4 regions of the Bradyrhizobium sp. CCBAU 051011 genome follow, and region 1 is predicted to be linked to each of the others. Evidence: riboswitches for the same ligand, from Rfam matches in the RefSeq annotation. Region 1 holds a riboswitch; each other region holds the start of a gene.
The links. Region 1 has a riboswitch for cobalamin ahead of ACH79_RS08635 (TonB-dependent receptor). Riboswitches for the same ligand answer to the same signal wherever they lie in the genome.
Positions count from the first base shown of each region.

Region 2: linked by a shared signal. The riboswitch ahead of ACH79_RS24580 (TonB-dependent siderophore receptor) and the one ahead of ACH79_RS08635 (TonB-dependent receptor) in region 1 are both predicted to bind cobalamin.
Region 3: linked by a shared signal. The riboswitch ahead of ACH79_RS44670 (DUF1636 family protein) and the one ahead of ACH79_RS08635 (TonB-dependent receptor) in region 1 are both predicted to bind cobalamin.
Region 4: linked by a shared signal. The riboswitch ahead of ACH79_RS24555 (TonB-dependent siderophore receptor) and the one ahead of ACH79_RS08635 (TonB-dependent receptor) in region 1 are both predicted to bind cobalamin.

Region 1 covers NZ_CP022222.1:1,793,787-1,797,377, reverse strand. Annotated here, with positions in the region: gene ACH79_RS08635 (TonB-dependent receptor) at 1-2,249, opposite strand, end outside; cobalamin riboswitch at 2,361-2,561, opposite strand; gene ACH79_RS08630 (iron ABC transporter permease) at 2,697-3,591, shown strand, end outside.
Region 2 covers NZ_CP022222.1:5,272,601-5,276,191, reverse strand. Annotated here, with positions in the region: gene ACH79_RS24585 (LLM class flavin-dependent oxidoreductase) at 1-719, shown strand, start outside; cobalamin riboswitch at 799-995, shown strand; gene ACH79_RS24580 (TonB-dependent siderophore receptor) at 1,103-3,376, shown strand; gene ACH79_RS24575 (PepSY domain-containing protein) at 3,379-3,591, shown strand, end outside.
Region 3 covers NZ_CP022222.1:8,527,544-8,531,134, forward strand. Annotated here, with positions in the region: gene cobG (precorrin-3B synthase) at 1-1,143, opposite strand, end outside; gene ACH79_RS44665 (cobaltochelatase subunit CobN) at 1,140-1,577, opposite strand; partial or broken gene ACH79_RS44670 (DUF1636 family protein) at 1,626-1,955, opposite strand; cobalamin riboswitch at 2,044-2,261, opposite strand; partial or broken gene ACH79_RS40150 (cob(I)yrinic acid a,c-diamide adenosyltransferase) at 2,300-2,609, shown strand.
Region 4 covers NZ_CP022222.1:5,268,005-5,271,595, reverse strand. Annotated here, with positions in the region: gene ACH79_RS24575 (PepSY domain-containing protein) at 1-228, shown strand, start outside; gene ACH79_RS24570 (hypothetical protein) at 268-543, shown strand; gene ACH79_RS24565 (CbtB-domain containing protein) at 600-785, shown strand; gene ACH79_RS24560 (CbtA family protein) at 792-1,529, shown strand; cobalamin riboswitch at 1,571-1,772, shown strand; gene ACH79_RS24555 (TonB-dependent siderophore receptor) at 1,803-3,591, shown strand, end outside.

The DNA of each region.
Region 1 (3,591 bases):
AAGGTGCGGCCGGGGAGCGGGTAGGCCGAGAAGCGGCCGGGCGTAAACGAGCTTGCGATCGCGTAGTCATAGTAGAGTGCGTTGAACAGATTGTTCACGCCCACCGACCAGAAGAAGCGATCGTACTGTCCGCTAAGCTTCAGATCGGCGGTAGCACTGGCCGGAATGGGCCGCTGGGTGTTGGCTTGGTCGTTGTCCATGAAGCGCTCGCTCCAGGCACGTACGGTGGCGTCGAACACCAGGTAGTTCTGCCAGATATTCCAAGTCACGCCGCCCATGGCTGTATAGCGGGATACCAGCGGGACGTCGTCGCCTGCGAACGGCCCCTCGCGAAAGACAGCGCGCGTATAGGCCATGCCGCCGCGGAGCGTCACCGTATCGCTGACACGCAGCGAGGCGCTGGTCTCGGAGCCGTAGCGGCGGGTCGGATCGAGGTTCACGTTGAAGAACAGCGCCGGGATGAAGTGGATCTCGTTCTCGAGGTCCATGCTGTAGATGCTCGATTGCATCTGGAAGCCACCGCTCTTGATGCGGAATCCGCCCTCGATGTCGTGCGAGGTCTGGGTCTTCAACTGGAAAGTCCCTGGAACGAAGAAGGGACCGCTGGAGACGCGCTCGTCGACGGTCGGGGTTCGGAATGCGCGCGCGGCGCGGCCGAATACCGAGAACACGCTGTTGAAGCGATGCTCGAGGCCAACATGCAGCGCGTACTGTGTTTCGTTGCTGTCCAATGGAGAGGCCGCGGGGCTGCAATTGAAGAACATGGCGCAACCGGGTGCATTGGGATCAAACCGATCCCGGGCACTCAGGCTGGTATTTTGAACCCTGGCGCCATAGGAGAAATCGGTCGTCGGCAATAGGCCGACCGTGTGCTGCCAGTAGCCGGCCAGCGTCTGCTGCGACAGGTCGTAGATGTGGGTCGGCGCAAGGCCTTTGAACGCTCCGCGGTCCTGATTGAATGTCGCGTCGTAATAATCGATGCCGGTCAGGATCTGCGAGGGAATTCCGAAGATCGAGTTCTTGATGCTCAATCGCGGCGTGATCGACCAGGTCAGCAAGGATGCGTCGTTATAGGTGGAGGAGAAGCTCGGAAGTGGCGAGGCAAACGGTACAGCGCCGAAGAAACCGCTTTGCGTGTCCTTCTTCCGAACGCCGCCGTCGACAATCAGGTCGACGCCATTCATGATTGTCTTGGTAAAGCCGGTGGTGGCGCTGGCGCCCTGCTGGTTGCCGTAATCGAACGGCGTATTGGTGCCTCTGCGATCGGTGACGAGTTGATCTAGTCCGATGGAGGGATCGACGGTGCGTCCGCCCGGGAAACCGAGCTTCTGGTCGTCGCCGGTCACCGTAAGGAAGGCCTTGAGGTCCGGTGTGGAATAATTGAGATTGCCGACCCCGTTGCGCTGGTCGAGGGCGTTGTTGACCCGGTAACCGTCGGACTTGATGGCGTTGCCATAGAAGGACGTCGACCAAGGTCCGTAATTGGTAGCGGCCGAGACATTCGCAAGCCGTTGGTTGAACGAGCCGGCGCCGGCCTCGGCGCGCATGGCAACAGGAGGGCCGCCGACGCCGTCCTTCAGGACGATGTTGACGACGCCGCCGACCGCGTTGTCGCCGTAGAGCACCGCGCCGCTGTTGCCGCGGGTGATTTCAATGCGCTCAATCGAATTGAGTGGAATGGTCGAAAAATCGACGCCGGCCATGTCGATGTCGTTGAGCCTTCGGCCGTTGATGAGCACCAGCGTATTTGAGGTCGCGAAAGCGCCGAATCCGCGGAGGTCGACGCTGGTCTTGGCGCCGTTGACGCCGCCATACAGGCTCGTCAGTTGCACGCCGGGCGTTTGCGCGATGATTTCCTGCAACGTTTGTGCGGGCGAATGCGCGATCTCTTCGGCGGTAATAACGGTCGACGCCGTGCCGACAATACCTGAAAACTGCCGGCCGCCGCTGCCGCCCGCGCCTTGCGAAGCACTTTGCGATGAGGCGCCCGAACCGGTCCCGGCTGCGGGCCGTGTGCCGGTCGGGGGCGCTGCCGCCGGCACGACGCGGCGCGAGGTCGATCCTTCATCATAGGTCGGTTTGGCGCGGGTCCGATTCAGGTCCGTGGGCGAGGTTATCTCGATCGGCGGCAATTGCTCAGGCGGCGTCTGTGCCGCTGCGCCGGAAATGCCGAGCGACACGATCGGTATGAGGAAGCTGGAAGCAAGCCAGACGCGGCGGCGCGTAGCGGCTCTGTTGGTGGAAGACATGGTTCAGACCTCGGTATGACGTCAGTGGCACGTCACAGCGAACCAAGTCTCACCGTATGCTAACCGAGCTTAGGTGAAGCTAATGTCTGTACTCCCCGACCGACATCTTCGCGTGTGACCACGGCTGACGGCAGGTCTCCTGGCTCGCGGGTCGTTACCCCATCGTCGCCTTCCCAGGACCGAGAGCCCAGTGGCGTGTGACGAAGGATTCGCCGCTTACAGTTGCGGGGGCAGCCGCGGAATTGGGGGATTTTCCCCGCACCGCATTCCCTTTTGATCCCCAAAACGGGAACCGTCGGGAACTATGGTAGAAGTCTGTCAAAGTCTGAGTCAATCCGCCCCAGCGCGCCGAGCGATCCCTACTGGACGAGTGCGCTATTTTTGCCGCATGAGCACGCGTGCCCGACCGTCTGTACCGGAGCGGGCAAAACTGCTTTAGGACGATCGATGAGTGTTGAGGCCGTAACCCTGACCAACGAGATTGCCACGCGCCGGCGGATCGGCGCGGTGGCGGCGCTTTCCGTCCTCGTTGTGTTCCTGATGCTGATCTCGCTTGGCATCGGGCCGGTGCGGCTGTCGCCGCTTTCAGTGGTGCAAGCGCTGTTGGGCGCCGGCAGCGACGTATCGCAGGTGATCGTGCGGGAGATCCGCCTGCCGCGCACGCTGCTGGCGCTCGCGATCGGCGCTATTCTTGGCCTGTCGGGCGCTTCGCTGCAAGGCTTGCTCCGCAATCCACTGGCCTCGCCCTCGTTGTTCGGCGCGCCGCAATCGGCCGCCTTCGGCGCCGTGCTGGTGATTGCGCTGGGGCTGGCCGATGTGCGCTCCTACGCGCTGCCGGTTGCGGCGATCGCTGCGGCCTTCGGTTCGGTGTTTGTGCTGCTCACCATCGCCGGCCGCAATGCCGGGCTGCTGATCCTCATCCTCTCGGGGCTCGCGATATCGAGTTTCGCGGGTGCTGCCACCGCGCTGGTGATGAACCTCTCCAGCAATCCCTTCGTGGTGCTGGAGATCGCGTTCTGGCTGTTGGGCTCGCTGGAGGACCGCAGTTTTCAGCATGTGATGCTGGCGTTTCCCTTCATCATTGCCGGCGCGATCATGCTGTTCAGCCAGCGCCATGCCTTTCGCGCGCTCAGTCTCGGCGAGGAAACCGCGCAAAGCCTCGGCGTCGATGTCGGCCGCCTCCGGCTGTTCGTGATCTCGGGCGTCGCACTCGGCGTCGGCGGTGCGGTCGCGGTTACCGGCACCATCGGTTTCATCGGCCTGGTCGCGCCCCATCTGATGCGGCCCGTGATCGGTCACGATCCGGGGCGGCTGTTGATCCCGAGCGCGCTTGCTGGCTCGG
Region 2 (3,591 bases), 3.5 Mb from region 1:
GCCAACGTCTGCAGCTCGGCATCAGCAGAGGATCGCCTGAGCAGGTGATCGATGGGTGGCGGTATTTCGGCTTTCAGCCGGCCGATGGCGAAAGTGATGCCGACATGGGGCGGCGCCACGCAGAGGTCTTCCTGGACCTCTTGCGCGGCCGGGGTTTCGCGCAACCAAATCCCCGGCCCATGTTTCCCAACCCGCCCGGGCTGCTGCGTCTCGAGCCGTATTCCGAAAGCCTTCGCGAGCGGATCTGGTGGGGTGCCGGTTCGAATGCCACGGCAATTTGGGCGGCAAAGCTCGGCATGAATTTGCAGAGTTCGACGCTCAAGAGCGACGAGACCGGAGAAGCCTTCCACATCCAGCAGGCCGCTCAGATTCGGGCCTACCGTGCTGCCTGGAAAGAGGCTGGCCATGCACGAGAGCCGCGGATCTCGGTCAGCCGCAGCATCATCGCACTCGTGAACGACCGCGATCGCGCGTATTTCGGAAGCGGAGGCGAAGGTGAAGACCAGGTCGGATTCATCGACGAAAGGACACGGGCAATTTTCGGGCGCAGCTACGCTGCCGAGCCGGATGCGCTGATCGAGCAACTAAGAGCGGACGAGGCGATTGCCGAAGCCGATACCCTCCTCCTGACCGTCCCCAATCAACTCGGGGTCGAGTACAACGCCCATGTAATCGAAGCAATTCTCACTCACGTCGCACCCGCTTTGGGATGGCGTTGAGCCGCTCTCTTTTAGAGTAAGCGCCACGCTGATGTTGCAGTCGTGGGGAGGCGCGCGATTGACAGCTCTTTCAAATTAAAATTATGGTGAACATGACGGTTCTCCTTCGGGAGATCAAAAGGGAATACGGTGCGGGGATCTCCCCAACGCCGTGGCTGCCCCCGCAACTGTAAGCGGTGAGCCTTCGCCAAATGCCACTGGGCCTGCGGGCCTGGGAAGGCGGCGATAGGCAACGACCCGCAAGCCAGGAGACCTGCCGTCAGTCGTGGTCACACGCGAGCACATTGGGCGGGGTGTCCTGGTGGGTGTTGAGCCGTTCTCTTCTCGAGGCAGCGGCCAAACTGCGTTCGCGGTGACGTGCCACGTTATCGCGAGCCATATTGATGAATTCCCATACGATCTTGGCGCCGCGGCACCGCCGGGCGTTTCTCAGTTCGATTGCATTCTCCTGCCTGCTTCTTCCCGCTGATGGCTGGGCACAATCCGGAAGGCCGAACCAGACGCTCGACCCCGTGGTGGTGCATCCGTCGGCAACGCCGCCGAATGCCCGCAGCGTCCGACGCGGCGCTGCTAGCCGCGCCGCGCGTCTCCGCCAGCAACGCAACGTGGCAGTCCACGGCGCTACGCCGGTCGCCACGCCGACAGGTCCGGCCTTCGCCGCACCGACGCTCAACCTCACCGGCACCAGCACGGCTGGCAGCCGGCTCGGCCTGACGCGGCTGCAGACCCCCGCCAGCGTGGAGGTGATCTCGGCTGAAACCATCGCCGAGCGCGGCCAGCAGAATATCCTCGACGCGGTGACGCAAAACGCCACCGGCTTCACGGCGAGCCCGGCACCCGGCAATGGCGGCGTCTCGTTCAATACCCGCGGCTTCACCGGCCTCGGGTCCGTGATGACGTTGTATGACGGCACCCAGCTTTATATCGGTGCCGGCACGGCGACGTTTCCGTTCGACACCTGGTCGACCGAGCGCATCGAGGTGCTGCGCGGCCCTGCGTCGGTGATGTATGGCGCGGGCGCGGTCGGCGGCGCCATCAACGTGGTTTCGAAACTGCCGTTGTGGGTCCCTCGCAACCAGGCCGAGGTCTCGCTGGACAGCAACATGACGCGGCGAATTGCCGTGGATAGCGGCGGGCCGGTCAGCAAGGACGTCGCGTATCGGATCACCGCCGCCGGCAATCTGTCGGACGGCTGGGTCGATCGGGACAACACCTCGAATGTCGCCCTTCATGCCGTGGCCCAGATCAGGCAGAACGAAGACGTCACCTGGACGCTGTCCACGGACTACGGCGACCGCAATCCATCGCGGTACTTCGGCACGCCGTTGATCAACGGCAAGCTCGATGAACAGCTACGATTCAAGAACTACAACGTCAGCGACAGCCACATCCGCTACCAGGATAGCTGGAACCAGGTGAAGACCGAATGGCAGGTCGCTGATGGAATCTCGATTCAGAACACGCTCTATTATTTGAGCTCCAAGCGACACTGGAAGGACGTCGAAAGCTACGCCTATAATCCCGCCACCGGCCTGATCAATCGAAGCAGTTACATCGAGATTTTTCACGATCAGCAGCAGTTCGGCAATCGCATGGATGCGAAATTCCGCGGACATGTGCTTGGCATGGTCAATGAGTTCGTCGCAGGCTACGACGTCAACAGCATCAATTTTACTCATACCAACAATTCGCCCTATGGCGGCTTGTCATCCGTCAACCCATTCAACTTCGTTCCAGGCGTATTCAACAGCCCGAACGCCACGGTTCCCGGCTTTGGCAGCGTGACCAACCAAAACGCGCTGTTTGCCGAGAACAGACTGTCGGTGACCGAGCAGCTATCCTTGATTGCCGGCATCCGTCAGGATGAGCCGACAATCACACGCACCGACTATGTCTCGCCCGCCAACAGCTTCGAAAAGTCGTTCTCCTCGACGACCTGGCGCGCGGGTGCGGTCTATACGCCCGTCAAGGATCTCGCTTTCTATGGCCAGTACTCCACCGCGGTCGATCCGGTCGGCGGGCTCATCTCGCTGTCCGCCGCAAACAAGAATTTCGACCTGGCAACCGGCAAGCAGATCGAGGTCGGCGTCAAGCAATCTTTCCGGGGCGGCCGCGGCGAATGGACTCTGGCCGGCTATGAGATCGTGAAGAACAGCCTGCTCGCACGCGATCCCAACATTCCGTCGCTGACCGTTCAGGTCGGCCAGCAATCATCGCGTGGCGTCGAAGCATCGGTCGGCCTCTTGCTCGACTATGGCTGGCGAATCGATGCCAACACAGCCTTCCTGCGCGCGAAGTATGACGACTTCGTGCAGGCGGTCGGCGGCGGAAGCGTGAACTATGCCGGCAACGTGCCTGTCAATGTGCCGCAGAACGTCTCCAATATCTGGGCGACATGGGCCTTTGCACCGAACTGGTCGGCCAATGCGGGCGTGCAGATCGTCGGCAAGACCTTTGCGGACAATGCCAACACGCTCACACGTCCGGCCTACAACATCGTCAATGCCGGTGTGCAGTGGAAGCCCGATCTCAATACCACCGTGTCGTTTCGCGTCTACAATCTCTTCGATGAGATTTACACGACGTCGGGCGGCACCACTCAATGGCTGCTCGGAATGCCTCGCACGGCCCAGCTCGCCGTCAACGTGAAGTTCTGAGCGTGTCACGCGCCCTGAAACGCACGCTCCGGCGGTGGCTGTATATCGGCCACCGCTGGATCGGCATCATCACCTGCCTGTTCTTCGCCATGTGGTTCATTTCCGGCGTGGTGATGATGTATGTCGCGTTTCCCGGCCTTTCCGACAAGGAAAGGCTGGCAGCGCTTCCTGATATCCGATGGGAGAAGGTGGCGTTGTCACCGGACGACGCAATG
Region 3 (3,591 bases), 2.4 Mb from region 1:
GGAAGGATCCGCGATCATTCGGCCTGCGCTTACTCCACGCTGGCTAGGCGTATCCCTCGTTGAGCCGCTGCGGATGACATCAAATCCCTCGCGGGTCGCAACAAGGGTGAGCGCAGCAGTCCCCGAATGAGCACAGCCTTTGGCACAGCCAGAGACGTGAAGCCTCTCGTCCGCGGCAATATGCGACGCAAGCGACGCTGCAAGTGCACGAGTGTCGCAGTGCGCCTCACAGCAGGCGGGCGCACCGCTGCAGGCGACGACGCGCAGGATCGGATCGTCCGCTTGGGTGACGAGGCTCTCGCAGTGGGGCATTTCGCGCAATCCTTCCGCCACAATCATGCGCCAGGGCGTCATCCGTAATCCTTGCGAGCATCCGGCAAGATGGCTGAGAGCGGCATGTGTCAGCTGTCCGAAAGCCGCAGCGACCATCGCGCCTTGCGGATAAAGTCCGGGACGCGGCTCCGCGATCATGCAAGCCGGCTTGACGTTGCTACGAAGCGCGTCGGGCAGTTTTGCGCCAGCCCCGACATGCGCTTTCATTCGCCCTCTCCCCTCCCTGGCTCCGCCCGAGTCGACGAACCACTCGGCAAGCGCGAGCGCAACGCTTACCGCTTCTGTCCGTGAGACGGGACGACCATGCTCCGCACCGTCGGCACGCACGATCAGCTCTCCCGCGATGCTGCGCTCGATCCGGATGTCGGCGGAGGCGCCGGCCAGCGCGGGCTCTGTGCTGCAATCAACGGCGAAGCCGAATTTGGTCGGCAGGTCGGGCGGTCCCATCACAAGCCCGCGTTCAAGTTCTGCTGCGAGAAAACAGGTATCGTCACTGGCGCTCCAGAAGGGCGAGACAAGGATGTTGCGCCGCGCTTCCGACTCCGCATCGGGATCGAGCAAGTGCAGCCGTGAGAGTTCCTCGATCAAGGGCCGATGACCTTGATCACTGACACCCCTGATTTGCAGGTTGCCCCGGCTGGTCAGATCGATCAGGCCGTTGCCGTAGCGCTCGGACAGCACCGCAATTCCCGCTGCCTGCTTCGGAGCCAGCCGGCCACCGTGCGGCCGGATGCGAACCACGAGCCCATCTCCCGACCGCATCGGCCGTAAGGCGCTGGGGCACCAGCCCTTGATCGCAACAGCGCTCATGAAGCCTCCCGCAGCGCGACCGCAATCGAATTGCGCCGTGTCCTCCAGGGCGAAGCTTGATTCAAACGGGTGAAGCAAGTCTCGATCGCCGCAAGCGCCGCCGGATTCTCGCGCGCCATGAAAGTGCGCACGTTGTCGCTGCCAAGCATCGCGTCGTAATAGAGATCGAAGAGATGCGTGGGCACCGCATCGGCAAGATGTGCAAAGCTGGCCATATGCTCTAGCGTGGCAGCGATTTCCGCCGCGCCCCGAAAGCCGTGGCGCATCATCCCGGACATCCATTTGGGTTGACCGCACGCGCACGCACAACGCGCGAAATTTCCTCGGTCAACGAGCGAGCACGCGGCTGATCGGGATGTGTCGCGTAGGTGGTAGAGCGATGGTGTGGCCGCGCCGAGGCGCGCCGCCGCGGGCGCAAGGCCCGCCTCATGCACGGCATAGTCTGCGGCGAGCAGCAGATCCGTTTCATGGTAATCGGTGGAAATGCGGGCAAGCGATTGTTTGCGGAAGATCTCCGGCCGGCTGCGCCACGGCACGATGCCGTCGGCCGTCGCCGCATAGGCCGCAGCACCGGCGATCACGTCCGGCGCGTTTATGTCGGACAGGCGGCCGCAGACGTAAGACCACCGTCCAGGCGCGCTGAGCGCGCAACCCTGGCTACAAGCAGACAGGCATTCGACCGGAACCACGTGGACGTCTTCCGGCACGCCGGCGAGAATGGCGCTGTGCAGACGCGCGCCTGGCGTGATTTTGCCTTCTCTTACGGGTTGGTCGGCACGGCAGGTGATGCAGACATGAAGCGTGACGGTCATCGCCCTCCTCGATTTTTGGCGGAGGCGATGAGGCGCACGAACCGGAGACACTACGGTTCGTTGCCGTCGCGGAGCACCCCGTCCGCCGGTCTCAAGTCTCTGCGCTGGCAGGTCTCCCGGCTTGCGGAGCAGGTTTTCCCTTCGATCTCCACCTTCCCAACCCTTGACGGGTCAGTGGCTCCTAGAGATCTCTCCGGTCACGGTCGCGGGGGCGGCTGCGCTTCAGGTCCAAGCTTCGCGGCTAGAGCCCTATCGCATTCCCTCTTCGCCTGTCCTAGGACAGGAACCAACGCCACCCCACCATTTGCCCAAGCGTGCAGCTTGTCAAGCCGTAGAGCGTGCTCATGACTTCCGAACCTGATGCCGCTGAGGACGAAACCGTGACCTCTGAAGCCTCGCTGGACGCCCACCATGCGGCCAAAATGGCGAAGAAAAAAAGCAGCGCGCGACCGGATGATAGCCGCCAAGAGCGGTGAGAAGGGACTCATCATCGTCCACACCTGCGCGAGCAAAGGGAAATCCTCCTTGGCTCTCGGCATGATCATGCGGTGCGTTGCGCATGGCTTTCCCTGCGCCATGATGCAATTCATCAAAGGTGCGTGGGACACCGGCGAGCGCCCGCTGCTGACCAGACATTTTGGTGAATTGTGTCGCGCCAACTGGGAACATCGGCGATCGGCGAAGGAATTTACCACTCGACGATAGCCTAGGTTTCAACTTTCCATCCAGAGCCTTCATCGCGTGTCAACTCGTAGGTCAACAAATCAGGATGCTGACCGCGATGCATTTGATGCGAACCTGGCGATTGGCCGAAGCGCAACTGGTAAATGCCATGCCTGTCCTTAGGAAAAAAGCTTTTCTGCCGGCCCACTATCGTTGCGGAATAATAGGCCGCTGACAGACATCAACTAATCCGATGGGCCGTTCTGACCTATCGATGGATTGGTGCGAGGACGCGGCGCCGCCCCCTGAATTCATGGGCGTGAGTGAGATCAAATGCAAGATCTGCAAGCTGGCGCTCCTGCTCGCCAAAAAAATGCCCGGCCTCCTTTTCGGCGGCCGGGCGGAAGTCAGTCTGGGGGGGAGCGACGCTGCTACACATCGCACCAGCTTCCGTCGGCAGAGGGAGGGTGCCGGCGGTTCATTTACGGCGGGGGCATTCGCCGTTAACTTTAGCCACGGGAAGGCCGATATACGTTCCAAATGAAATCAGGTTTCGCTTCCTTCTGCTCTATTCAGGGAATTCGGCCCAACGATCGCGTGAAGCTCGACAAGTGCGTCGGTCACGTAATCTTGAGGCGATCATCAAAGATATGCTTCAAGATGAACCCACCGAAAAGAGGCTGTCCGCCAATGCTTCGCCCACCTGTGATCACTCATCCGCGATGGAAGTGACGTCCGAGTATGTGTGCCATTTGCACCAGACTATGCTCGCTTTCTAACAGCATTCCGCAAAACTGGTGAAATCGATTGTTTCGATGGGATGCATCTATGCTGTTGATACATAAAGACATGCGTTCAGCGACCCTTGATCTAAATCGCCTCATTCGCGCAGGACGCTCTGGTGACCAGGCGTAAGCTCTGGCCGAATTGCAATCCATTTTACCAAGACATCGCGGTGGCCGACTTTTTTGCG
Region 4 (3,591 bases), 3.5 Mb from region 1:
GCAAAGACGTGGTTTCACATCAGCCCGGTCACCGGCGATATCATCGGCCGCGTGGACAGCAGCCGACGCACATATCGCTGGTTGTTCAACGCGCTGCACAGTTTCGACTTTCAACTGTTCCTGATGTACCGCCCGGCTTGGGACATTGTGGTGTGGCTGCTGTCGATTCTGGGCGCTATCGTCTCGGTGAGCGGCGTCGTTATCGGCTGGCGCTACCTGCGCGGCTAAAGCGAATCCGCTCCGCTGGGCTGAACTCCGGAGTTACCGTTGCATCAAAGCGACAATCCAGTTTGCTGGCGGGATGATATCGACGCTTTGGCGTTCGAGCCGGACAACCATCGCGGCTTCTGCATGGTGCATCGGCTTGCCTTTCGAACGCTACTGCAGTTTTTTCCGGAGCCTGATGATTGCCTGGCCTTTTTTCGCAACCAGGAGCGCGCCTTCCGTGCCGCGGCGGCGGCCAAAATTGCTCGAAGAGAAATTGCGCGCGGGGTCAATTTTCACCTCACCAGCCGGGACGTAATCGAACAAATGGGCAATTAGGGGTCGCGAAAGACATTCGTTTCCGCTAGAAATGCCTGCTTCCTTGGAGAACCGTCATGCAACAGACTCGTACCGCTGCCAGTTTGCCGATCGCCAGTCATGACCTGAGCGTGGTCTACCAGGCAGCTCTCGCCATGGCTCTCGGTCTCTTCATCGTGGGGTTCGTCGGTTTCTCCCATATCGATGCCGTCCACAACGCCGCGCACGACGTCCGTCATTCGAATGCGTTTCCCTGCCACTGATTTGCGATGTCGATTTTTCGTTCGATTGTCTTTTCCGCGGTCTTGAGCGGACTGATCGGCGGTGCCGCGGTCACTGTCCTGCAATACTTCAGCACCGTCCCGCTGATCCTCAAAGCCGAAACCTACGAACACCAGGCGCCGGAAGCCGGTGTCAAGCCGACGGGCGAATCCACCAAGGGGCATGCGCCCCATAATCACGCCTCTCACGAACATGAGGCCACCGCTTGGAAACCAGCCGAAGGATTGCAGCGCAACGGCCTGACGGCTGCCGCCAATATTCTCACGGCAATTGGATTTTCGCTCTTGCTGGCCGGCTTCTATGCCATGCGCGGCGGCGTAGACCGGCACGAAGCACTGTTGTGGGGCCTAAGCGGCTTTGTGGTCTTCACCGCCGCGCCGGGGCTTGGATTGCCGCCCGAGCTCCCGGGCGCACCGGTCGCCGCCCTGGGGGCACGTCAGCTTTGGTGGACCATGACCGCACTGGCAACTGCCCTCGGCATGGGTCTCATTTTTCTGCATCGCGCCGTCTGGGCCACCGTGCTGGGATTTTGCCTGGTCGTCTCTCCACACCTGGTTGGCGCGCCACAGCATGCCGGCGCGCATAGCGACGTTCCCGATGCGCTCTCGCATCAGTTCGTGGTCTCCGTGACCATTACGAGCCTGCTGTTCTGGGCGTTGCTTGGTTGCCTCACCGGTGTTTTTTTTCATAGGTTCTCCGCACGATCGTCCGGAGCCTCGTCGTAAGCGGGTCGACGCCAATGGTTGCGTCGGATGTCGCTCTGTGCTTCGTTCCATCCGTCATCGGTGCCTTCGTAGAAGGTGAAACGGGAATGCGGTGCGGGGAAACACCCCCAATGCCGCAGCTGCCCCCGCAACTGTAAGCGGCCATTCTCAGTCCAACATAGCCACTGAACCTGCATTGGTTTGGGAAGGCGGACCGGGAGACGACCGCGAGCCAGGAGACCGGCCGATGACCAAGCTCAACTCGTTCGACGGTGGGTCGAAGGAAAGGTGGTCATGGGATTCTGTAGGTTTGCCGCGGGCTTCGCCGCGTTATTTGGCCTGTTTGGCCTTCCTGAAGAGGCGATCGCCCAGTCGGGTCCGCAGAAACTTCCAGAGGTCGTGGTCGAACCCAAGCCGTCGGCCAAGCCCGCCAAGCCCGTTCGCCGAACGGACAACGCAGCGCGCACGAGGCAGGCTGTGCCGGCAAGGCCCGATTCCTCGCCACCGCAACCGTCCGAATTGGTGATCACACCGGACCGAACGCCGGAGCCGCTCAGCCGTACAGGAAGCGCCGTTAGCGTCGTCAACAAGGAGACGATTGCAACTACCAATCCGGGGTCCCTGGTCGATGCTTTGCGAACCGTTCCGGGCCTCGACATCACCGAAAGCGGCGGCCCCGGCGCGACGACGAGCATCCGGTTGCGCGGCGCCAACACCGGTCAGACCCTGGTGATGATCGATGGCATTCGTGTCAACGATCCAACCGCCGCCAGCGGCGACTTCGATTTCGCGATGCTCATGCCGAGCTCGATCGAGCGAATCGAGGTGTTGAAGGGGCCGCAAAGTGCGCTCTACGGCTCGGACGCGATCGGCGGTGTCGTCAACATCATCACCAGGAAGGGCGGCGGCCCCGCCCAATTCAACGTCCGCGCCGAGGGCGGAAGCTATGGCACTGCCGCCACCAGCGGATCGGTGACAGGCTCCGCTGGTCCGTGGTCATACGCTGTTGCCGCAGGCGGACAACACAGCAACGGCTTCTCGCGTTTTGGTTATCGCATTCCGGCACTTGAGGCCAAGTATGGCCCGCTCGAGCGCGACGGATTTGATCGCGTCGGCGGCTCGGCGCGCATCGGCTACGACGCCGGAGAAGGTGTGCGGCTGGAATCCGGAGTTCTCTCCTCGTTCACGCGATCGGCATATGATGCGGCGACCGGCGCATTTCCCGACACGCCTTCAAGCGCCACGCGTCTGCTCCAGCAGGTTTGGGGACGCGCCTCTTTCGATACGCTCGACGGAGTCCTGAACCATAGCTTCAACGTGTTCGAGACCCACATCGACCGCTCCTTCAACGAGGTAAGCTACAAGATCAACAAACTGCCGCAGAACACGACATCGACCATTTCCGATTACGTCGGCAACAGTGTCGGCGCCGAATACCAGGGCAACCTGAAAATGGGGCCGCTAGGATCGCTTATTTTTGGCTCCAGAACACAACACGAAACCGCAAACACCTATGCTACCAAGCTGCTCCCGATTCCGGGGCCGCAGACGCCCCAGCTCAAGGGAACGCAAGATATCAATTCGGTGTTTGCGCTGTGGCAATTGCCGATCGGCGAGCGGCTGAACATCAGCCTTGGTGGACGGATCGACGATGTCGTCGACGTTGCCCGGTTCGAGACCTGGCGCGCGACCGCGGCCTACACGATTGTCGAAACCGGCACCAAGCTGCGTACCAGCGCCGGCACCGGCGCCAAGGCCCCCACCCTCTATCAGCTCTACGCGCCAACTTACGGCAATAGTTCGCTCAGTCCCGAGCAGAGCTTCGGATATGACGCCGGAATAGACCAAACCCTTTTCAACGGGAGACTGACACTGTCGGTCACGGCGTTCGCCAACAAATTTTCCAATCTGATCGAATTTTCGATCGATGCCGCCAATCCCCTCGGGCACTATGTCAACGTCACCCGCGCGGAGACCTCCGGCATCGAATTCGGGTCGGATCTAGTTCTCCTGCCAGGGTATCTGAAGCTGAAGGCCGCCTACACCCATTTGCATGCTGTCGATCTCAGGACCAATCTTACCT